Linked DNA regions of Chlorobaculum tepidum TLS. The protein of the gene in region 1 binds, or shares a complex with, the protein of each later gene. Links are inferred from orthologs where the notes say so. Each region holds a gene or a part of one and is shown on either strand. Other genes may lie near its edges. The genes, in order: rodA and mrdA.

Evidence for each region.
Region 2: the proteins of rodA (region 1) and mrdA are in contact, whole or in part, in a crystal structure (PDB 6PL5), measured with the Thermus thermophilus proteins. The link is inferred for Chlorobaculum tepidum TLS from one-to-one orthologs. Residues at the interface, in WP_223903423.1 of Thermus thermophilus: Phe161, Val165, Phe168, Val169, Leu172, Pro198, Tyr199, Glu202, Tyr211, Arg212, Asp213, Gln220, Val221, Gln223, Ser224, Ile226, Ala227, Ile228, Gly229, Ser230, Gly266, Phe267, Val270, Leu274, Tyr277, Gly278, Leu281, Phe285, Leu289, Arg297; in WP_223903432.1 of Thermus thermophilus: Arg4, Ile5, His6, Leu8, Ala9, Phe12, Ala15, Leu16, Leu19, Gly20, Arg22, Ala23, Trp24, Leu26, Gln27, Val28, Tyr31, Tyr34, Leu36, Leu43, Thr45, Asp47, Lys156, Gln157, Gly158, Ser160, Val184, Leu201, Glu202.

Annotation. Positions count from the first base shown.
Region 1 is NC_002932.3:298,014-309,670, forward strand. Bases 2,642-5,630 are described here. They hold rodA (rod shape-determining protein RodA), read left to right. Parts: upstream 2,642-3,515; coding sequence 3,516-4,745; downstream 4,746-5,630. Other genes in these bases: era (GTPase Era), read right to left, coding at 2,642-3,395; AYT24_RS01440 (hypothetical protein), read right to left, coding at 4,843-5,289; mtaB (tRNA (N(6)-L-threonylcarbamoyladenosine(37)-C(2))-methylthiotransferase MtaB), read left to right, coding at 5,493-5,630. In the rest of the region: cmk ((d)CMP kinase), read left to right, coding at 1-443; rpsA (30S ribosomal protein S1), read left to right, coding at 564-2,315; more of era, read right to left, coding at 2,478-2,641; more of mtaB, read left to right, coding at 5,631-6,833; AYT24_RS01450 (adenine phosphoribosyltransferase), read left to right, coding at 6,928-7,461; AYT24_RS01455 (sodium:proton antiporter), read left to right, coding at 7,485-8,930; AYT24_RS01460 (HU family DNA-binding protein), read right to left, coding at 9,133-9,444; AYT24_RS01465 (sulfite exporter TauE/SafE family protein), read right to left, coding at 9,480-9,842; ATP-dependent zinc metalloprotease FtsH, read right to left, coding at 9,893-11,657. UniProt on the Escherichia coli protein: Peptidoglycan polymerase that is essential for cell wall elongation. Also required for the maintenance of the rod cell shape. Functions probably in conjunction with the penicillin-binding protein 2 (mrdA).
Region 2 is NC_002932.3:569,450-581,085, reverse strand. Bases 4,975-7,942 are described here. They hold mrdA (penicillin-binding protein 2), read left to right. Parts: upstream 4,975-5,494; coding sequence 5,495-7,390; downstream 7,391-7,942. Other genes in these bases: AYT24_RS02665 (FAD-binding oxidoreductase), read left to right, coding at 7,390-7,942; mreD (rod shape-determining protein MreD), read left to right, coding at 5,003-5,491. Outside these bases: AYT24_RS02705 (hypothetical protein), read right to left, coding at 1-199; AYT24_RS02700 (pentapeptide repeat-containing protein), read right to left, coding at 256-1,335; AYT24_RS02695 (hypothetical protein), read right to left, coding at 1,351-2,097; quinolinate synthase NadA, read right to left, coding at 2,254-3,222; AYT24_RS02685 (co-chaperone GroES), read right to left, coding at 3,324-3,719; rod shape-determining protein MreC, read left to right, coding at 4,106-4,948; more of AYT24_RS02665, read left to right, coding at 7,943-8,874; smpB (SsrA-binding protein), read left to right, coding at 8,886-9,359; tyrS (tyrosine--tRNA ligase), read left to right, coding at 9,382-10,602; AYT24_RS02650 (pyruvoyl-dependent arginine decarboxylase), read left to right, coding at 10,672-11,217; nadB (L-aspartate oxidase), read left to right, coding at 11,452-11,636. UniProt on the Escherichia coli protein: Catalyzes cross-linking of the peptidoglycan cell wall. Responsible for the determination of the rod shape of the cell. Is probably required for lateral peptidoglycan synthesis and maintenance of the correct diameter during lateral and centripetal growth.

The DNA.
Region 1 (11,657 bases):
ATGTCTCCGAAGCGATCAGGGAGAACCGGGTCAGCCGCGAGGTCAGTTTCATCAGCTCTCTCAAGCCGGTTCGTGACAAACTCCGCGAGCTTCAGCAGGAGATGGGCCGGAAACGCGGCATCGTCATGGATGGGCGCGATATTGGCACCGTCATTTTCCCCGACGCCGAGCTGAAAATTTTTCTTATTGCCGATCCGGCGGAGCGCGCCAAACGGCGTCATGCCGAGCTTCTGCTTAAGGCTGGCGGCGCGGCGGTTCCCTCTGTCGAGGCGCTTGAAGAAGAGATCAAGCAGCGCGATCGCGATGATGAGCAGCGCACCCACGCGCCGCTCAAACGTCATCCCGATGCGGTTCTGCTCGATACTTCGAATATGACCATCGACGAACAGGTCAACGTCGTGTACGATCTGGTCAATAAAATTGTGGAGCAGCAGAGCCTGTGATGGCCTGTTGCCTTTGAATGTGAACAGTGTTCTTTCGTGTCATAACTCATAACCATAAAAACCGGCAGCCGAAATCTCTCGCGACTGACGGCAAATCATCAGAGAGGAAGGAAAACATTAATGTCAGAAACAACAACGCTGGAAACGCCGAAGCCGAAAGTGCCGGGCAGAAAAAAAGTCAAGATTTTCGCTCACTACGAACCAGCCGAGCTTGAGCAGATGGAGTCGCTCTACACGAGCACCCTTTCGGAGATCAGTGAAGAGGAGATCGTCAAGGGTCGAATCGTTTCGATCTCCAACAAGGATGTCACCATCGACGTGGGCTTCAAATCGGAAGGTATCGTTTCGCTTCTCGAGTTCCGTGACGATGACGAAATCAAGGTCGGCGATGATGTCGAGGTCTATCTCGAGAACATCGAAGACAAGATGGGGCAGCTTATTCTTTCCAAAAGGAAAGCCGACGTGCTTCGCATCTGGGACAAGATTTACGATTCAATCGAGAACGACACCATCATCAATGGCAAGATCATCAACCGCGTCAAGGGTGGCATGACGGTCTCCCTGTCGGGTGTCGAGGCCTTCTTGCCCGGTTCGCAGATCGACGTCAAGCCGGTTCGCGACTTCGATGCCCTGGTCGGCAAGACCATGGACTTCAGGGTCGTCAAGATCAACCCGGTCACCCAGAACATTGTCGTCAGCCACAAGGTCATCCTCGAAGAGGAGTATGCGGCCAAGCGCGAGGAGATGCTTGCCAACATCAAGGTCGGCATGGTTCTCGAAGGCACCGTCAAGAACATCACCGATTTCGGTATCTTTGTCGATCTCGGCGGTCTGGACGGTCTGGTGCACATCACCGACATCACCTGGGGCAGGATCAACCATCCGTCCGAAGTGGTCGAGCTCGACCAGCCGATCAAGGTCGTGGTCGTCGGCTTCGACGAGAACACCAAGCGTGTTTCGCTCGGCATGAAGCAGCTCGAAGCCCATCCGTGGGAAAACATCGAAATCAAATATCCGGTTGGCATCAAGGCGACTGGCCGCGTGGTTTCCATCACCGATTACGGCGCCTTCGTCGAGATCGAGAAGGGCATCGAGGGTCTTGTTCACATCTCCGAGATGAGCTGGACGCAGCATATCAAGCATCCGAGCCAGTTCGTGTCGCTCAACCAGGAGGTCGAGGTCGTCATCCTCAACATCGACAAGGAGCACACCAAGCTGTCGCTGTCGATGAAGCGCGTGTCGGAAGACCCGTGGATCGCCCTCTCCGAGAAGTATGTTGAGGGTTCGCTGCACAAGGGCACGGTCAGCAACATCACCGATTTCGGTGTATTCGTGGAGCTGGAGCCTGGCGTTGACGGTCTGGTGCATATCTCCGACCTGTCGTGGACCAAGAAGATCCGCCACCCCAGCGAGCTGGTCAAAAAAGGCCAGGAACTCGAAGTCAAGGTGCTGAAATTCGACGTCAACGCACGCCGCATTGCGCTTGGCCACAAGCAGATCAACAACGATCCCTGGGGCGAGTTTGAGCAGAAGTATGCCGTCGGCGCCGAGTGTACCGGGGCGATTTCGCAGATCATCGAGAAGGGCGTCATCGTCATTCTCCCCGGCGAAGTCGATGGCTTCGTGCCGGTGTCGCACCTGTTGCAAGGCGGTGTGAAGGACATTCACTCTTCCTTCAAGATCGGCGACGAGCTGCCGCTCCGCGTCATCGAGTTTGATAAGGAGAACAAACGCATCATTCTCTCGGCGCTCGAGTACTTCAAGGACAAGAGCAAAGAGGAGATCGAAGCGTATCTTCAGGCTCACCCGAACGAGAAAAAAGAGATCGAGGCCGCCAGCGCCGAGCTGGAGCCGCAGCCGAAAGGCCGCTGATTTTTTTTTCATATGGTTGTTACAGCCAAAGCCGGAAAGACCCCTTCCATTTGTGAAGGGGTCTTTCCGTTTAGGATGGAAGGGGAGAAAGAGTAAAATGGACTTGGCGGGTATTGTGGGCAAAGTTGAAAGGGTTTTCCTGTCAACCATGTCCGCTTTTTTTCAGTAGCCGTAGCTTTTGAGGAGGTTCTTTTTTTTGCGCCAGTCGGGGCGGACCTTCACGAAAATTTCGAGGTACACCGGTCGGTCAAGGAGTTCTTCTATTTCCTTGCGAGCGGCCTGGCCGAGTTTTTTGATGGCCGCGCCCTTCTGGCCGACGATGATCTGCTTCTGGCTGTTGCGTTCGACAATGACCGAGCAGCGGATCAGCTCCTTGCGGCTTGGGTTGTTTTCGTGCTGCTCCTTGAATTCATCGATGACTACCTCGGTTGAGTAGGGAATTTCGCGCCCGTATTGCAGAAAGATTTTTTCGCGGATGATCTCGCCGACGAAAAAGCGCTCCGGCTCGGTGCTGAGAATGTCATCCGGCCAGATCGGTTCGTCGAATGGTAACAGTGGCCTGAGCAGCTCGACCAGCTCTGGTATGTTGCCGCCGGTGAGGGCTGACAGGGCGAGCGTCGCCACGGGCTTGTACTTGCTTATGATCTCCGTTTGCGCCTCTTTGGCGGTCTCTTCCGGCACGAGGTCGGCTTTGTTCAGTGCGATGACGAAGGGTTTGCCTGTAGGCTTCACCCACTGTTCGATCAGTTCGCTGGCGAATTTCCGGTCGATGGGTTCGTCGCCTTTCTGGAACGGGATGAGCGCGACAATGACATCTGACTCCCGGAGCGAGCGCCGGGTGATTTCGAGCATCGATTCGTGCAGCGATTGCTTTGGGTCCATGATGCCGGGAGTGTCGAGAATAATGATCTGGCTCCGGTCGTCATGGTAAATTCCGGTAATTTTTTTTCTTGTCGTTTGCGGTTTTGGGGTGACAATCGATAGCTTGTGATCCAGCAGACGGTTCAGTAGGGTCGATTTGCCCGCATTTGGCGCGCCGACAAAGGTTACGTGGCCGCAAGAAAATAGTGGTGGCTGCACAATAATGATTTCTCTTGTATGATTTGGGTGCCGGGATACGTGTGGAAAACCTGTTCCGGTGGTTTATGGAGCTGTTTCCCGGCAAGATAACATGATCTCTCTCCTCTTTACGGACAAGTGATGGAAAAGTACAATAAATTTGATCTTTTATGGCTTCTGGTTCCCCTGTCGGGCCTGATCGTCATGGGACTTATGGCTGTTTACAGCGCTACCAATGGCTCGACCGAATCGGTTCCCCTCTTTTACAAACAGCTCTCCTGGGCTGTCACAGGAGCCATTGCGGCCTCTATCATTTATTTCATGGATTATCGCGTCGTAAAAGATAATGCCTACTTTATGTATGCGGCTGGCATTATTCTGCTGATAGCGGTGCTTGTCTTCGGAAAGAAGGTGGCTGGAGCGACAAGCTGGGTGCGTTTCGGTATGTTCAGTTTTCAGCCCTCCGAACTCACCAAAATGTTTACCATCATTGCGATGGCGAGGTTTCTGTCGGACGACCAGACCGATATTGGCAACATGATGGATCTCGGCAAAGCGCTTGCCATTGCGCTGGTTCCCGCCGGACTTATCATGCTTCAGCCGGATATGGGCACGACGCTGACCTGCCTGTCGTTTATCGTTCCCATGATTGTTCTGGCCGGTTTCGATCTCTATTATATTCTGCTCGGGGTGGTTCCGGTGGCTTTGATGCTTTCCGGTTTTTTCAATCTGACCATTCTTGCGACCATTGCCGTTCTTTCGATGGTCATGTTTTTCCTGCTCAGGAAAAAGTTTTATTTACACCAGTTCCTCGTTACCGGAGGAGGTTTGCTGGGCGGATTGCTGACCTGGAAGTTTACTTCAGTTATTCTCAAGCCTCACCAGATCAAGAGAATTCAAATATTTCTTGATCCGACAGCCGATCCACGGGGTGCCGGATACAATGCGCTTCAGGCTAAAATTGCCATTGCCTCAGGCGGGATTTTTGGGAAAGGATTTCTTCACGGCACGCAAACTCAACTTCGGTATATTCCTGCGCAGTGGACGGATTTCATTTTCTGCGTGATTGCCGAAGAACTGGGATTTTTGGGTTCGACGTTATTGCTTCTGCTCTTTGCGGCCCTTGTGCTTCGTCTTGTCTGGATGGTCGGAGCTATCAAGAACCGTTTCGTCGAACTGTTGCTTGCCGGATATGCCTCGTTGCTTCTGACTCATGTGGTGATCAATATCGGTATGACTATTGGCGTTATGCCTGTTATTGGCGTTCCCCTTCCGTTTATTTCATATGGTGGATCCTCTCTGGTCGCGAACATGATGATGGTTGGCCTTGCCATGAACTTTTCAAAAAACCGGAGACATATCGGTTATTGAGATGAGGATGAGTTTGTGTGACAAATAAAAAAAGGCCATCGTTTCGGATAGCCTTTTCGTCGAAAAAATAAAGTGATTTATTTCGTTGTTTTTTCGGTTATTTTTTGATCTGATAGATAAAACGTTTGCCGCCTTCACCAACAGGAATGCGTTCGATTTCCGGATCCTGATTGCCATATTTGTTGAACCAGAGACTGACTGCGGTGCTTTTCGTCTGAAGGGCGGCAGCGATTTCACGAGGCTTGAACGCCTTGTCGGGATTAGCTTGAAGCAGTTGTTTGATCGATATACCGAGTTTTCCGCGTCCGAACTTGGCCGTTGCCGGCTTTGCCACAGGACCGCCTTCAATTTTTGCAAGAGTGCTTTCGAGCTTTTTTATAATGGCATTCAATTCGGCTTCGTAAGGCTGAATGCTTTCTTCAAATTGACGCTGCATTTCAGCAATTTTTTCCTTCAGTTCATTTTTTTGCTGGTTCAGTGCCTTGAATTCATCTACATTCAGGAGGTAAAGATCAAATTTGTCCGGTGCAACTTCTTTTTTCATAGTGTTCATGATTTGCTTGTGTAACAGGTATAGTTTGAAAAACAAAAGAAATATAACAGGTTTGTATGCAATACTGCAATAAAAAAATATGAGTTAGTTTTAAGACTATAATGCAGCTGCTGTATTATCAGTGTGTATAAGTCGTGTGTTTGGGTTGCAGTGTTTTTGTTATTATTCCCTTGATTTAAAAGATCGCATGTTTTATGAAACAGAAAAGTGTCGCTGCTGTAACTCTTGGTTGTAAAGTGAATTATGCCGAAACATCGTCCATAGTCGATGCGTTGGTTTCCCAGGGATGGCAATTAAATGCAATCGATGACGGAGCGGATGTGCTCATTATTCATACCTGTGCTGTTACCGGTGAAGCAGAACGAAAGTCAAGACAGCAGATAAGAAAAATCATAAGAAATCATCCGGGAAGCAGGGTTGGGGTGATTGGTTGCTACGCACAGCTTGATCCGAAACGGATTGCTGATATCAAGGGCGTTTCATTCGTGCTGGGTACAACTGACAAGTTTGAAATCGCCTGGTACGATGGTGAATCCTTGCCGAACGATTCCGAACCCTTGGTAAAAGTTTCTCCTGTCGATAAGGCAATAACCGCGCATCCGGCGTGCTCAATGCTTTCTCAGCCTGAAAAGGGAAGAACCAGAGCTTTTCTGAAAATCCAGGATGGTTGCAGTTTTGGTTGCGCTTATTGTTCGATTCCTCTGGCGAGGGGGCGTTCACGCTCGGTGTCTCTTTCAACGGTGCTCGATAGGGCTCAAAAAATTGCTGATGCCGGTTATCGTGAAATCGTGCTTACCGGTATCAATATTGGCGATTACCAGGATGGAGATACCCGCCTGTCCGGTTTGCTCCGGCGTCTCGAAACGATTGATGTCAGCAGGATTCGAATAAGCTCGGTGGAACCACAGCTGCTCGATGACGAGTTGATCGATATTGTTGCAGCTTCCGGCAAGATCATGCCCCATTTCCATCTGCCGTTGCAGAGTGGCTCCGATACTGTGCTTCGGGCAATGAGGCGGCATTACGACACAGCATTTTATCGCGAGCGGCTTATGAAAGCACTCTCCTTGATCAGGGGGTGCGCTATCGGTGCCGATGTGATGGTTGGTTATCCTGGCGAAAGCGAGCGCGATTTTGAAGAGATGTGCCGTTTTATCGAAGAGTTGCCGGTTGCCTATCTGCACGTTTTCACCTGTTCGCCACGGCCAGGCACGAAGCTTTTTGCCGAAATAGCTGAAAAAAAGCTGATTCGCATACCTTCCGCTGAAAGCTCGTCGCGAGCGGCCAGGCTTGGCGTGATCGGCGAACGGATCGAACGGCGCTTTGCCGAAGCGTTTATCGGTAGTACCCTGAAAGTGTTGTTCGAGGAGGCCTCGGCGCTTCCGGGAGGAGCAGTGCGCTGGAGCGGATACAGTGAGCATTACCTCCGGGTGAGCGTCGATACCAGCGCCGGGGAGCTGCGAGGTCAGGTGCGGGAGGTGATCATCGATGGCTTCGGAGAGGGTTTGCAATTACATGGCAGACTCTTATCTTAAATTTTTACAAGCAGAAGGCGTCTTTCCGAGGTCTGGCGTCGGTGGTGCCCCGTTTCTGGCAGTTTTCACCAAATCAGCAAAACCCTCTACAGTTATGCCCATCAAATCCAGAATCCGTACTGTTCCCGATTATCCGAAAAAAGGGATCATGTTCCGTGACATTACCACCCTTATCAAGGATCCGGTCGGATTCCGTCTGGTGATCGACAACATGACCCAGCATTATCTGTCCAACGGAGTCGATTTTGATGCGATCGTGGGTATTGAGTCCAGGGGTTTCATTCTCGGTGGCGCGCTTGCCTATACGCTTGGCAAGGGATTCGTGCCAGTCAGGAAGCCAGGCAAACTGCCGGCGGATGTGGTGCAGCTCGAATACGAACTCGAGTATGGTACCGACAAGATCGAGATGCATACTGACGCTCTTGTTCAAGGGCAGCGCGTGCTTCTGGTTGATGATCTTCTTGCTACGGGCGGCACGGCTCTTGCCGCTGCCGGACTGGTCGAGAAGCTCGGCGGTGTCGTGGCAAGCATGGCCTTCATCGTCAATCTGCCCGATATTGGCGGCGAAAAGAAGATTCGTGAAAAAGGCTATAACATCTACTTCCTGACAGAGTTCGAAGGTGATTGATACCGTTCGATCTCGAATGACTCATGACTTGTTGCTCTGATTTTTTGAAACGTAGCGCGGTGGCGGCCGCTACCACGCTTATTTTTTCTTTGACCGTTCCTTCCGTGGCGTTTTGCGCATCCGGGGGCGGGGAGCACTCATTCCTGCCTCCGGTCTGGCTGGCAGCACCGTTCGTGGTGCTGCTTCTGATGATCGCTACCGGTCCGCTTTTCTATCCGAGATTCTGGGAACACCATTATCAGAAGGTTTCGATCGTTCTGGGTGTTCCTGTAGCGCTCTGGTACGCCTTCATGGCGGAACATGGCGGGCACATGCTTCTGCACACCCTTGAAGAGTACATCTCCTTCATCGCCCTGATATCTTCGCTTTTCGTTGTGGCTGGAGGCATCCTGATCAAAATCGAACGGCGGGGGACACCGCTGCTCAATGCGCTTTTGCTTCTGTTTGGCGCAGTGCTTGCCAATGTTGTTGGTACGACTGGTGCCTCGATGTTGCTGATCAGGCCATATCTCAGGGTTAACAAAGGACGCCTGAAGCCATTTCATATCGTTTTTTTCATCTTCATCATCAGCAATATCGGTGGTGCGCTGACACCGATCGGGGATCCGCCGCTCTTTCTCGGCTTTCTGCGCGGCGTACCATTCTTCTGGGTGATTCAGCATCTTTGGCTGCCCTGGCTGGTGACGATCGGGTTGCTTACGGCTATTTTTCTGGTGCTCGATCTGAAGGCAGGGAAGAACGAGGCCGAGCAGGAATATTCTGGCCGTATCACGTTGATCGGGCGCAGGAATTTCCTCTACCTGATTCCGCTTATCGGCTCGATCTTTCTCGATCCTGCCGTCATTCCGGGATTTCCGAGCCTCCAGGAGATTTTTCATGTGCCTTTTGGCATCAGGGAGGTCATCATGCTGACGATCGCGGTCGTTGCCTACAAGACGGCCAATCAGGATGCCCTCGGGGGCAACGAGTTTAACTTCGAGCCGATCAAGGAGGTCGCGTTCCTTTTCGTGGGCATCTTCGCCACCATGATTCCTGCGCTTCAGCTGATTGGTGCGTATGCGCAGTCCCATGCAGCTGAATTTACGGTCACGAAGTTCTACTGGTTCACCGGAATTCTCTCCGGTGTACTGGATAATGCACCGACCTACCTGAACTTTCTGGCTGGAGCGCTTGGCAAGTTTGGTCTCGATTCCAACAGCATTGCCGATGTCGTGAAGTTTTCCCGGGGCATGGACTCACCGATCGCCGGTGACGTCCCTTCGACGCTTTATCTCATGGCAATATCGGTGGGCGCGGTCTTTTTCGGCGCGTTCACCTATATCGGTAACGCTCCGAACTTCATGGTCAAGAACATCGCCGAACAGACCGAGGCCGATGTTCCCTCTTTCGTGGAGTATATTTACCGCTATTCGATTCCGGTGCTGCTGCCGGTATTCGGAATCATCTGGTTTGTGCTGTTCCACTGGTAGCCACGCTGTTTCCTGCCGTTCCGGACAGCAAACGGCAGGATCGAAAGCTATTAAGCGCACGGTCAGCTCTCGTCCGGCACTCAAGACAAAAGTGACTGACCTCTCTCCGTTTCGCTGTTATCCTGACCCCCGCCCGATTCTTTTGCATGGGATATCCTCCGGTGAAGATCATCGCTTCGCCGGCGTTGTGTTGCCGTGGCGGTTATTTGTTGGCTTTCAGGCTTTCGCTGACCGCGTGCTTGAACTCTTTGGAGATTTTGAAGGTCGGCACATTTTTTGGCTCGACGGTTACCTTTTCACCCGTTCTTGGGTTTCTTGCCTGCCGGAGATTCTTGTAGCGAATGTTGAACGACCCAAATCCCCGGATTTCAATGCGTTTTCCGGCTTTCAGCGAGTCGATGATGCTTTCGAACAAGCAATCAACGACCGATTCGGTTTCGTTTTTGGTCAGACCTGTGCGTTGGGCGATCACGTTCACCAGGTCGGCTTTGGTGGTTGTCTGTCCCATGGTAATGTGTGCTTGGGTTATAGGTTTGCCAATACTGCTGGTTAATACCAAAGGCGGATTGCTACTAAAACAAGAAAAACAGCGAACATCCTTCTTAAAAGATCGTTTGAGAGTTCAATTGCCAGCTTTGCGCCGAAGAAAGCGCCGGCGAAAAGGCCCAGGGCGATGATCAGTCCGAACCAGATGTGCTCCGTCGTGATCTTGCCGGCCTGATAATATTCGTATACGCCGAGAAGTCCGACCGGCAGCAGCAACGCTATGAGTGACGTCGCACTGGCGGTTTCTTGGCTCATGCCTAAAAAGAAGATAAGTGCCGGAACGATGATCACGCCACCGCCCACGCCGAACATGCCGGACAAGAGGCCTGCGGCGATTCCCGTAATGAGCAGAATGAGATACTGCATGATGATGCTTGTCAAAAAAAGATATTTTGTTGTTACGCTGTCGGCGGCATTCATGCCGGAGAGTTTGCAACAGCTGTTTCCGAACTGACGATAGCGTCGATTTCCTCCGAATCGAGCGACTCCTTTTCAATCAAACGAGCAGCCATTTCGTGCAGAATCCGGACATGCGCTGTAAGAATTTTTCGTGCATTGTCCATGCATTCGGTTATGATTCTGCGCACCTCGACATCGATCTGAAGAGCTGTATCCTCGCTGTACTCCCTCACATGCGAATAGTCTTTGCCGAGAAAGACCTCCCTGTGTCCGTCGCCGTAATTGATCGGGCCGAGCTTGTCGCTCATACCCCAGTTTTTCACCATTTTCCGGGCAATCTCGGTTGCTTTTTCTATATCGTTGGCCGCGCCGGTGCTCACCTCATTGAAGATCAGCTCTTCTGCTGCCCGGCCGCCAAGTGCATAGGTGATCATGGCGATCAGGTACTCCCGGTTCTGGGTATAACGGTCTTCGAGCGGCAGGTAGGCGGTTTGGCCGAGGCTGCGGCCTCGCGGGATGATCGTGACCTTGTGAATCGGGTCGGAGCCGCTGGTGAATTTCGAGACGATTACATGGCCGGCCTCGTGATAGGCGGTCAGCTTTTTCTGCTCCTCGGAGATGTACATGCTCCGGCGTTCGGGGCCCATAAGAACCTTGTCGCGCGCCTCTTCGAAGTTGTCGGCGGTGATTTCGGTCTGGTTGTATCGCGATGCGAGCAAGGCCGCTTCATTGACCAGATTGGCCAGATCGGCTCCCGAGAAGCCCGGAGTGCTCTTGGCAATCGTCTCCAGATCGACCGAACTGTCAAGCGGCTTTTTTCTTGTGTGAATTTCCAGAATTGCTTTGCGTCCGCGAATGTCGGGTTTGTCGATGGTGATCTGCCGGTCGAACCTGCCAGGTCGCAACAGCGCGCTGTCGAGCACATCCGGGCGGTTGGTCGCAGCAATCAGGATCACGTTGTCCCTGGCGGTGAACCCGTCCATCTCCACCAGGAGCTGGTTTAGCGTCTGCTCACGTTCGTCGTGGCCGCCGCCGAGGCCCGCGCCACGGCTCCGGCCAACGGCGTCGATCTCATCGATGAAGACGATGCAGGGCGAATTCTTTTTGGCGGTTTCGAACAAATCCCGAACTCTCGCCGCGCCGACGCCGACGAACATCTCCACGAAATCAGCGCCCGAAATCGAGAAAAACGGTACCTTGGCTTCTCCGGCGATTGCCTTGGCGAGCAATGTTTTGCCGGTTCCGGGAGGGCCGAGCAGCAGCACGCCTTTGGGGATTTTACCGCCGATCTTCTGGAACTTCTCAGGGTTCATGAGGAACTCCACGGTCTCCTTCAGCTCCTCGATCGCTTCATCAACACCAGCCACATCATTAAACGTTACCTTGACGTCAAACTCGCTGATGAGTTTGGCTCGGCTCTTGCCAAAGCTGAAGATGTTTCTCTGTACGTCGTTCTGCATCGACATTCGTCTGAAGATGAAGAAGTAGGCGAAGCCGAACAGTCCCCACGGCAGCATGAGCAACAGAAAATTTGAAAACTCGTCGCTGCTCTGGGTGATCTTGACCTGGACGCCGCTCGCCGAAAGGCTGTCGGCCTGGGCGCGGTCGAAGCCCGGAAGCCTGACCATGAACTGGTCGGAGCGTACAGTGGAACCACTGGTCAGTCGAAGGCTGTCGGGCGCCTTGAGCTTTCCGGTTAGCAGGGCGGAGTTGTCCTGGCTGGTTTTGACGGTCACTTCAGACAGAGACCCTCCGGAAACAATTGAACGGTACTCATTATAG
Region 2 (11,636 bases), 270 kb from region 1 along the record:
CCACGCCTTGTTTTGGATGGACAAAGCGGTTCAACCGGACAGCATCTCTCGAACCGAAGGCGTTAACCACACCGGCCACCACGCCGTCCGGAGGCTGCATGCGGGACATGGCATTTCCGCCATCCGCAAACAGCAGGATGATCGAAAAGATGAACAAAACACTCACGCGGCGTATCGGAACAACTGCAAATCTGCTCATGCTGCACAACAGTTTAGAGACGGTAAAGCCGTTCTTCATTTTCTCGCGCTCAACGCTCAACTCTTCCCCTCCCTCTTTTTCAGTACATCCACCAGCTCGGCGGTAAGGGCGGACTGGCGCTCGATGGCTTCGGTAAGGCGTTCCATGTCGGTGCGGCGGCTGCGTTCGGTTTCGGCGTCGAAAAGGATCGGCTTCTGGAAACCTTCGGAGAGACGGAAGAGGTGCAGGCAGATGCGGATCAGAATGACATAGACGACCGGCAGGAGGTATTCGCCAAAAATAATCGGCATCTGCTGGTAGTGCCGGATGACCGAATCCCAGTCGCCGATGGCGAGCGCACTCCACTGGACGAAAAAGTAGAGGTAGATCAGCGGATGAAAAATCATAAAAAAGCGCAGGACCCTTGACTGACGCTTGTTCGCCGGGTCGCTTTCGTATTTGGAGAGCAGCCACGGAAAGTGGCCGACCAGCATCGCCGCGCGGCGGTCGTTGAGGTAGCGCGCGCCTTGCAGCGCCGAGTCGATGAATGAAACCACCTGGCTCAGGAGCGCCGCCGAGAGAATGGTGGCCAGAAAAGCATAGCTGAAGTCATCAAACTTGAACGATCCGGCCAGATATGGCAGGGTGATGGTTTTGGGCTTGATGACGATGAAAAGCATCGCGATTCCGGCAAGAATCACCGAAAAGGTGTGCAGCTTGCGCGCTTGGCGCAAACTTTCGACGACCGCCTCGGCGTTGGCGCCCTGCATGGAGTTGCCGGGCGGATCGAGGCGCATCAGGGCCGCCGAGTCGGTCGATGGCGAGTAGAGGCCGTTGACGCCGATCTGGCATCCGGTCACGCCATCGTAGCGCGTGGAGAGATCGATGGTGCTGCGGCTCAGATTGACGCCGTCGAGCCGCGCGCCCGACAGGTCGGCTCCGCGAAGATCGGCCCCGCGCAAATCCGCGCCGGAGAGCGTCGCTTTCGCGAAAGTCGCGCCGACGAGGTCGGCCTCCGAAAGATCGATGCCTTTCAGGTCGGCGGCGCTGAAATCGGCCTGGCTGAGGTCGGGCCGGACTTCCGGCTGCGCTTTGCGCCAGTGGTTCCAGCTTGCGACTCCAGCTTTCAGCCTGTCGAGATGTTTCTTTTCAGCCATGCAACTTATTGAAAATCAGTTCGTTACGGTCACGGTTCTTTCGCCCGCCGTCTTCTGCGTTCTTTCGAGCCAGGCGAGAATGGCGTTGAAGAGCGAGGCGCTCCGCGTCACCTGCGTGTAAGCTTCATCGACGGTCATGTCGCGATTTTCCTTCCGCATCTTCATGCCGAGCTTGCGGGCCGATTCGGCGACGGCGGCGATCTCGCGCGCCAGGTCGGCCTCGCTGTCGATGACGGGAGGCCGCATCATGCGCTGGATGTAGCCGATGTTGTGGCGCACACTGTTCTCGATGATACCGTCGTTGATGCTGTGGCGCTCTTTGTTGAAGTCGTCGTAGCGGGTGTTGTGCAGTGGCATCGAGAGGTCGCCGCAATAGTGGGCGCAGTAGACCAGCGGATACTTCGCATATTTGCCGCTCTTTTTCATCGACTGATACTCCCTGACCGAACCGATGATCGCGCCGTACAGATGCCCTTCGTCGTCGTTGGGCCGGTTGTAGCGTTCAACCTGCGCCATGACCATTTCAGGAGTGACCCGCTTGTTGGCGTTGTTATTGTAGTAGTGATTCGGGCTTTCGACCGGACTGAACATCTCTTTCGACTTGGCCACATCGGGCGCGGCGGCGCTGTACCAGAGGTCGAACCCGGCGGCCTCGGCGATGGTGAGATGGGTTTTGTCGTGCCAGGCGTTGGCTTCGGGCTGGAACGGCTGGGCGCAGAAGAGCGCCGAGATGGCGACGATACGAAGGAGCGGCGAGCGCATGATGGTTCCTGCTGAAAGGGTTGGAAAGCGAAACAGCTCTTGCGCAAACAAGATACGCAGAAACGGGGATGAGCGGCAACAGCGGAGGGCTGAACGGTCAGAGATTTTGCCGGGCCGCGACTTCCGGTGAGCGGAGTGGCGCCCGGCGACGGCAGGTCAGGCGGACATTTCGAGCATTCTTTTGATCGACTTCAGCGCCCCTTCGCGCAGGCTCTCGTCAACGGTGATCTCGGGCGAGCGGTTCACCATGCAGAGATAGAGCTTGTCAAGCGTGTTCTGCTTCATCTGCTTGCAGACGCTGCGCGGATTGGCCGGGTCTTTGGGCGCAGGAATGAAAACCTTGCCCGGCGAGCGTTTCTCCATTTCGTAAAGAATGCCCGGCTCGGTTGCCACGATGAAGCTTTTGCGCGGACTCTTTTCGGTGTAATCGAGCAGGGCCGAGGTCGAGCCAACGAACGAAGCCTGACGCAGCACCTCCTCGCGGCACTCGGGATGAGCGATCAATTCCGCATCCGGATACATCGCCTTGGCTTGGATCATGTAAACCTCGGAGTAGGCGTCGTGCACATAGCAGAAGCCCTGCCAGAGCAGCATGTCGCGCCCGGTGCGCTTCATCACCCATGCGCCGAGGTTGCGGTCAGGACCGAAGATGATCTGCTGCTCCGGCGGAATCTGCCGCACGATATGCTCGGCGTTCGACGAGGTGCAGATGATGTCCGAAAGCTTCTTGATCGCCGCCGACGAGTTGACGTAGGTAATGGCAATGGCGTCGGGATGCGCCTGGCGGAAGGCGCGGAACTCCTCCTCCGGGCAACTGTCGGCCAGCGGGCAGCCCGCGCCCGGATCGGGCATGAGCACCATCTTGCCAGGATTGAGAATCTTGGCGGTCTCGGCCATGAAGTACACCCCGGCGAAAACGATCACGTCCGCCGACGTCTTCTCCGCCGCCCGCGCCAGGGCGAGGCTGTCGCCCACGATGTCCGCCGCCTGCTGGATTTCCGGCAGGGTGTAGTAGTGGGCAAGGATAATCGCGTTCATCTCCTTCTTGAGAGCCTGCACCCGCCGGAGCAGCGCTTCGGTCGAAAGGCCCGCCGCCTCTTTGTGCATATCGGTCGCTATGGTCATATCGATCTGTCAAAATAATGAAATAAAAAAACTCCTCGACGGTTGAAGAGGAGCGTAGGCCGGAGTGAAAGCCGGAAACAAATCCGACTCCCTCCGACGATTCAACTCAGAGAGTCTTCCAGGTCATCGTCTTCCCTGATCAGCAAAAGAATGGCTGAATTGGGCACGATCAGATAGCGCTCCTCTTCGTACTCGATCTCCCAGGCACTGCTCTGGACGAAGATAGCCAGATCGCCGGTTTTGGCCTGAAGCGGAATATACTGGGGGCTTTCGGCCCGCTCTTTCCAGGGTTCGTCGGTATCATTTGGCGGGCCGACCGGATAGCCGGGCCCTGTTTTGAGCACGTAGCCGCTCTGGATTTTAGCTTTTTCCTGAACGCCCGGAGGAAGGTAGATACCTGATTTGGTTGTCTCATCGAGGGATTTCGGCTTGATCAGTACCCGGTCTCCGACAACGATAAATTTATCCGTGACATTTTTGCGTTTGTCAAATAACATGCGCTGTTGCAATATCTTGGCGAGGATTCCCGTAGGCCGGAAGACCGGATCGGGTCAAACGGTAATCACCGCCGGGTTTCGCGCGTTTTTCCGCAACCGGCGGTCATGAAGCTCAAAATCGTCATTTCAGCCTAAAAAGCAAAAAACGGATTCCTGCCCGGCGGGTTTGAGACAAATGAGCGCCGGAAAAATTCATCGAAGAAAAGATTGCATATCTGTTATATTTTCGATTCGTAACCTTTATGTTCCGGCCAATGCTCCGGACCGAGGCTATCGAATCGAGACTAAAGCAAACAAGATCGCCCTGACAACCCCTGTTTCGGTTTCCCCCCGGAAAAACAGGTGGCAGGGAGTGCGCCAATGTGTTAACAAGGAAGACAACGGACGTGTCGAGTTTTTTCCGTTTTATCGCCAAGCATACCGCATATCTCTATTTTCTGCTGTATTGCACTCTCTCCATCATGCTCATGCAGCTTCAGCGCAAGGAGACGCTCGATGCGATTCGCGAGCGCGGGCTGGCCATTAACGCAGCCATTGGAAAACAGTTTACCGACGCCACGGCCATTTTTACACAGGAGCGCGACAACCAGCACCTGTTCCTGCAAAATGCGCGGCTGTTCGCCCGGCTCCTGCGCCAGCAGGCGGCGCTCCGCGATGCCGCCGAACTGAAAGCCATAGAGGCGAATGCACCGCAATGGGCTGGCCACTTCAAGGTCGCACGGGTGGTTGACCGCCGGTTCAGCGCAACCGACAACATGCTCATCATCGACGCCGGTTCGCGCCAGGGCGTCGCCCGGGACATGGCCGTCCTGACACCTGACGGGCTTGTCGGTCGGGTGATCGACGTGTCACAGAATTACGCGAAAGTGATGCCTGTGATCAACCGCAACTTCATGGTCAGCGTGGTTTCCGACAGCACCCGCACCAACGGCCTGCTCGCCTGGCAAAACGGTAATGAACGCCTCGCCAAAATGGAGCATGTGCCCGTCAGCAGCAAACTGCTCGTAGGCGAAGGGGTGGCAACCTCCGGTTACAGCACCTTTGCCATCCGGGGCATTCCGGTCGGCCAGATTATCCGCATATCGAAAGACAAGCTCTTCTACAACGTCGACGTGCGCCTTGCAGTCGATTTTTCATCACTTTCCTGGGTGCTTGTCTCGCTGGCAAAACCGTCGATGGAAAAAATCGAGCTGATGCAGTCACCGGACAGTCCGGGAAAAGGAGAGTGAACAAGGCATCGATAACATGGCAATCACCGGTTACAAACGACAATCCGCCCTGATTTGAACAAGTATCTTCTCTATACCATCGCCCTGGTCATTCTGGCTTTCGTGCAGCGCTTTCTCGTTTCGAAGCTGCTCATTCTGCACGCATCCCCTGACATTCTGGCCATCTTCATCGCCTTCATCTCCATGTCCACCGGCCAGAGAACCGGCACGAACTTCGGTTTCGGGGCCGGCCTCATCGCCGGGATTCTCTCGGGCGACCTAGGCTTGTCGGCCCTTCTGGGCACCGTGCAGGGATTTGTGGCAGGTTTCTTCCATGTACCCCAGAAGAGCCATGCGACCTCGGTCAAGAAAAAGCGTATGTTCTATGCTGCGTCCGCAACCGCGCTCATAGCCGGGAACCTGCTTCAGTCGCTTCTTTCTGACCCGCTCTCGCTCCCCCTCTATGTCAGGGTACCGGAGACGGTCATCCTCGGCACCCTCATGAGCATGATGCTGGCCGTGCTCGTCTATCACTTCGCCCTGAAGAAACTGCTGAAGGATTGAGCTATGGACGATTTTTTGCGCGGAATCAAGCTGACCATACTCCTCATCGCAGCCGTCTTCCTGTTTTTCACAGCTCGTCTCGCCTGGCTCCAGATTGTCCAGCATGACGACATCAGTTCGAGATCGGGGAGCATCCGCAGAATCTGGGAGCAGGCGCCGAGGGGCCATTTCATCGACCGGAATGGCATAACCGTCCTCGAAAACCAGGCACTCTACACCCTCAAGATCATCCCCAACGAGCTGCGAGCATCGAGCATTCCGTACCTGGCCTACCTGCTTGAAATTCCGGTAGATGAGCTGAACGAGAAGGTCGCCGAAGCGAAAGATTACAGTCCGTTTGCCGTTTCGACCATCTACCGCGACCTGAACGAGTTCGTCGTGGCACGCATCAGCGAGAACCTCTGGCGATTGCCCGGCGTGATCATCGAGATCGAGAACAAGCGAAAATACAGCGATTTGTTCCGGGGAACCCACCTGTTCGGTTACCTGCGCAATGTCAGCAAGGAGCAGCTCGACACGCTGGCTGAAAAGGGGTACACGCCGGACGACAAGATCGGTTTTTCCGGTCTCGAACGCATCTACGAGGAGGAGCTTCGGGGCGAGAAGGGCGTGCGCTACGAGCTGGTCAATCCGCTCGGAATGCTCATGGGAAAATACAATGAGGGCAAGAACGACATCCCGTCTGTCAAAGGCAACGATCTCTATCTCACCATCGACGCCCACCTGCAACGGCTTGCCGAAAACCTGCTCCGGGCGACCGGTCACCCCGGCGCGGTGGTGGCCATCGACCCCTCAGACGGCGGCGTACTGGCGCTGTGCAGCGAACCCGATTTCGACCTCGACATCCTCAACGGCAAAACCAGAAAAAAAGAGTGGGCTGAAATCGCCCTTTCACCTGAAAAGCCCCTTTTCAACCGCGCCATCCAGGCCGTCTATCCGCCGGGTTCCACCTACAAACTGGTGCTGGCCATCGCCGGACTTGAAGAGGGGGTCATCAAACCCGAAGACACCATCATCTCCACCGGCAGCTGGAACTACGGCGGACGCATCTTCCACGACCACGGCGGGCGCGGCCACGGCATCGTCAATATGAAAAAGGCGATCATCGAGTCCTGTAACATCTACTTCTACCAGCTCATGCTCAAGGTGGGCCTCGACACGTGGGACAAATACGGCAAAATGTTCGGATTCGGCCAGCGCGAGGGCATCGACCTGCCGGGCGAACGGCGCGGCCTGTTGCCGACAACTGAGTACTACAACCGCCGCTACGGCGAGGGGCGCTGGACAAAAGGCTATCTGGTAAGCCTTGGCATTGGCCAGGGTGAACTCGGCGTCACTCCCCTGCAACTGGCCAACTACGCAGCGACCATCGCCAACAACGGCACCTGGCACCAACCGCACATTGTCAGGGGCTACCGCGACACGCGCACCGGCATCTATGTGCCGATCGATCACGCCTCGCGCACCCTGCCAATCTCGAAAGAGACCTTCGGAATCATCAAGGAGGCGATGCAGGGCGTGGTTCAGCAAGGAACCGGCACGCTGGCGCAGGTGCCGGGCGTGACGGTCGCCGGCAAAACCGGCACCGCGCAGAACCCGCACGGCAAGGATCACGCCTGGTTCATCTGCTTCGCGCCGGTCGATCACCCGAAAATCGCCATCGCGGTGCTGGTCGAAAACGCCGGTTTCGGCGGCAGCATCTCCGCGCCGATCGCCCGAGAGATGATAAACTACTACCTCGTCGAAAAGAACAAGCCGAAAACCCAGGGCGCCGACAGCACCGCTGTCGCCAAAATCAAAAAGCTGAACGATTCGCTAAACACGAAACGCCCCGCCGCGAAAACAGCAATCGACTCTACCAGCACTGCGCCGCAGAGCGATCTGGAGGGTGGAGACTGATGAACTTCAAAAATGAACCAGCAGCCATTGCGGGCTTTCTCGAAGACACGAGCAACCTGAAAAACGGCTGGACGCCGGGCGTCTTTTTCCCGGAAACGCCGGAGGAGGTGGCCTCGCTGTTGCGCGAAGCTTGCGCCGACGGACGCCGCTACACCATCGCGGGCAACGGCACCGGCACCACCGGCGCGCGGATCCCGTTCGGCGACTACGTAATTGCGATGCAGAAGCTCGACCGCATCGGCGAAGTCGAGCCGACAATCGACGGACGAGCGCTGCTGCGCGTGCAGGGCGGTGCGCTGTTGCAGGATGTGCAGGCGAAAGCGGCGGCGGCAGGCTGGTTCTATCCGCCCGATCCGACCGAGAAAACCTGCTTCATCGGCAGCACCATCTCGAACAACTCCACAGGCTCGCGCTCGCTCAAATACGGCCCGACGCGCAATCACGTGCAGGCACTGCAAATCGCGCTGCCGCAGGGCGATTTGCTGGAGATCACGCGCGGCCAGCACCTCGCCGACGCAGCGGGAAACTTCACACTTGACCTGCCGCTTGCCGGGCGCGTGACGTTCCGGCTTCCGGATTACACGATGCCGAAGACCTCGAAGCACAACGCGGGCTACTGGTCGAAGCCGGGCATGGATCTGGTCGATCTCTTCATCGGCTCTGAGGGCACGCTCGGCGTCATCGTCGAAGCCACGCTGCTCTTGCGCCCCGCGCCGGAGCGGGTGATTGCCTGCCTCGCCTGGTTCAGAAGCGAGGAGGAACTGCTCGGCTTCGTCGGCGAGGCCCGCGCCGGAAGCGGCGGCGTCAGCCCGCGCGCGCTCGAACTCTTCGACCGTCGGGCGCTGGAGTTTCTCCGGCAAAGCTATCCCGACATTGCAAAGGAAATGGCGGGCGCGGTCTATTTCGAGGAGGAGACAACCGTCGAGCGCGAGGAGGCCTGCCTCGAAGCGTGGCTGGAACTGATGGAACAGTGCGGCTCGCCAGTCGAGAAGAGCTGGGCGGCACTCGACAGCGAGGGGTTGCAGAAGCTCCGCGACTTCCGCCACCAGCTGCCGGTACTGGTCAACGAGTGGCTCAGCCGCCAGTCGGAGAGCAAGGTGAGCACCGACATGGCACTGCCCGACGAGCGCTTCGCCGAGCTGTTCCGGCTCTACCGCGACGCCTGCGACCGCGAGGGATTCACCTACATCATCTTCGGCCACATCGGCAACGCCCACCTGCACCTGAACATTCTGCCGCACAATCACGAAGAGTTCGTGCGCGCCAAAACGCTCTACCGCCAGCTCGTCTCGAAAGTGCTCGCGATGGGCGGCACACTGTCGGCAGAGCACGGCATCGGCAAACTCAAGAGCGAATATCTGGTACAAATGTACGGCCGCAAAGGCATCAGGGAAATGGTGCGTGTAAAAAAAGCGTTCGACCCTTATCTTGTGCTCAATGTCGGAAACATGATTCCGGCAGAATACTACGAATCCGAAACCTGAGAGAGAACGCGGTGTCCAAAAAACAAGGCAAGCCGGAATACGTCACGGCGATCAGCAACCGCAAGGCCCGGTTCGAGTACGAAATTCTCGACACGATCGAGGCGGGCATCGAGCTGCTGGGCAGCGAGGTGAAATCGGTGCGACTCGGCAAGGCGAGCCTGAGCGAGAGCTACGCCATGATCCACCACGGCCAGGTGTGGCTCGAAAACATGCAGATCACGCCCTACGAACACAACACGCTCGACACGCTCGAACCCAAACGCAGCCGCCGCCTGCTTTTGCACAAGGCGGAAATCATGCGACTGCAATCGAAAATCAGCGAAAAGGGACTGACTCTTATTCCGCTCAAAGCTTACTTCAACAAGCGCGGTGTACTCAAGATCGAACTCGGCCTCGCGCGAGGCAAAAAGCTCTACGACAAGCGCGAGACAATCAAGAATCGAGACGCCAAGCGTCAGCTGCAGCAACTCAGGAAACAGTATTAACCAGACGACATTTCAATTTGCCATGATATTTCCATCCGTCAAGGAACAGCTCGATATCATCGTCAACAACACCGTCGAGGTCATCAGCACCGACGAACTCGAACGCAAACTCACCAAATCTCTCAAAAACGGCACGCCGCTGAAAATCAAGCTCGGTGCTGACCCGTCGCGCCCCGACCTGCACCTCGGCCACTCGGTGGTGCTCCGCAAGCTGCGTGAATTTCAGGATTTGGGACACGAAGCGATCCTCATCATCGGCGACTTCACAGCCATGATCGGCGACCCGTCAGGCAAGAGCAAGACCCGCCCGCAGCTCACCGCCGAAGAGGCCCGCGAGAACGGCAAAAGCTACTTCGAGCAGGCGTCGAAAATCCTCGATCCGGAAAAGACCACCATCTGCTACAACGCCGACTGGCTGAGCCAGATGCACTTTGCCGACGTCATCCGCTTGTCGAGCCACTACACGGTGGCGCGGATGCTGGAGCGCGATGATTTCGAAAAGCGCTACCGCTCGCAGACCCCGATCTCGATCCACGAATTTCTCTATCCGCTCGCACAGGGCATGGACTCGGTGCACCTCAAAAATGATGTGGAGCTTGGCGGCACCGACCAGAAGTTCAACCTGCTCGTTGGGCGCGACCTCCAGCGCGAGTACGGCATCGAGCCGCAGGTGTGCATCACCATGCCGCTGCTGGTGGGCACCGACGGCAGCGAGAAGATGTCCAAGTCACTCGGCAACGCCATCTGCTTCAACGACACGCCGGAGGATATGTACGGTCGAACGCTCTCAATTCCCGACTCCCTGATCGAGACCTACTGGAACCTGCTGGTACCGCACCACAGCGGCAACGACAAGCCTATCGCCGAACGAATCGCCGCCGATCCACGCGAAACCAAGCGAGAACTCGCCCGCGAACTGGTCGCGCAATATTATTCGGCGGAGGAGGCGGCCAAGGCACAGGAGCACTTTGACCGGGTGATCGTCAACAAACAGGCGCCCACAGACCTGCCGACCGTGGAGTTCGAGGAGGCTACGATGCCGGTGGTCGAGCTGCTCATGGCGCTTGCGGCATTCCCGTCCAAAAACGAAGCACGGCGCATGATTCAGCAGGGCGCGGTGCAGGCTGGCAACGAGAAAATTTCTGATATCAATGCCGTTATCGAGCTGACCGAAAACCCCGTCATCATCCGCGCAGGCAAACGAAAATTTTTCAAGGTGGCGCGCGCAAAAAAATCGTTTTGAATGCGTTTGCTTTTTCCTATAATTGCACCAACTGACGCCTTTCTCTAACCTCTATCCGGAGCTACCACCTTGTCATTCGTCCCAACAAAAGTATTCTTCACCAAAGGTGTCGGAAGACACAAAGAGTATCTCTCTTCGTTCGAGCTTGCCCTGCGCGACGCCAAGATCGAAAAGTGCAATCTGGTGACGGTTTCAAGTATCTTTCCTCCAAAATGCGAACGCATCAGCGTCGAAGAGGGACTGAAGCACCTCAAGCCGGGACAGATCACCTTCGCGGTCATGGCGCGTAACTCGACCAACGAGAACAACCGCCTCATCTCCGCTTCGGTTGGCGTGGCGCTTCCGGCTGACGAAAGCCAATACGGCTATCTCTCCGAGCATCATCCGTATGGCGAAACTGCCGAGCAGTCGGGCGAATACGCCGAAGATCTGGCCGCGACGATGCTAGCCACCACGCTCGGCATCGAATTTGATCCCAACAAGGACTGGGACGAGCGCGAGGGCATCTACAAGATGAGCGGCAAGATCGTCAACTCCTTCAACATCACCGAGTCTGCCGAGGGCGAAACCGGCATGTGGACGACCGTGATCTCCTGCGCAGTGCTGCTGCCATAAGGACGACGGAACGGCGAGACATTCGTATCGATACCGGGAATCAGTCGCGTGACCGATTCCCGGTTCTTTTTTTTCTGGCAAAACGCAACAGAAACAAGGCTTGCGCCCTCGCCACTGCCGGAAGTTGATTTCTGACTGTGTATATTACGCCTCGCCGTTTTTGTTTCGGGAAAACAGCGGGCTGTCTCTGGGCTACTCTACCCGCAACTCATCAAACACGCCACACAGACTTATATGACACAGGAAGTGAAAACCGACGTGCTGGTTATCGGCAGCGGCATCGGAGGGTTGTATTTCGCCATCAATATGGCCGACCACGCCACGGTCACGATCATCACCAAAAAAGAGAGCTCCACCTCCAATACCAACTGGGCACAGGGCGGCATCGCGGCGGCCATCGCGGGTGACGACACCCCGGA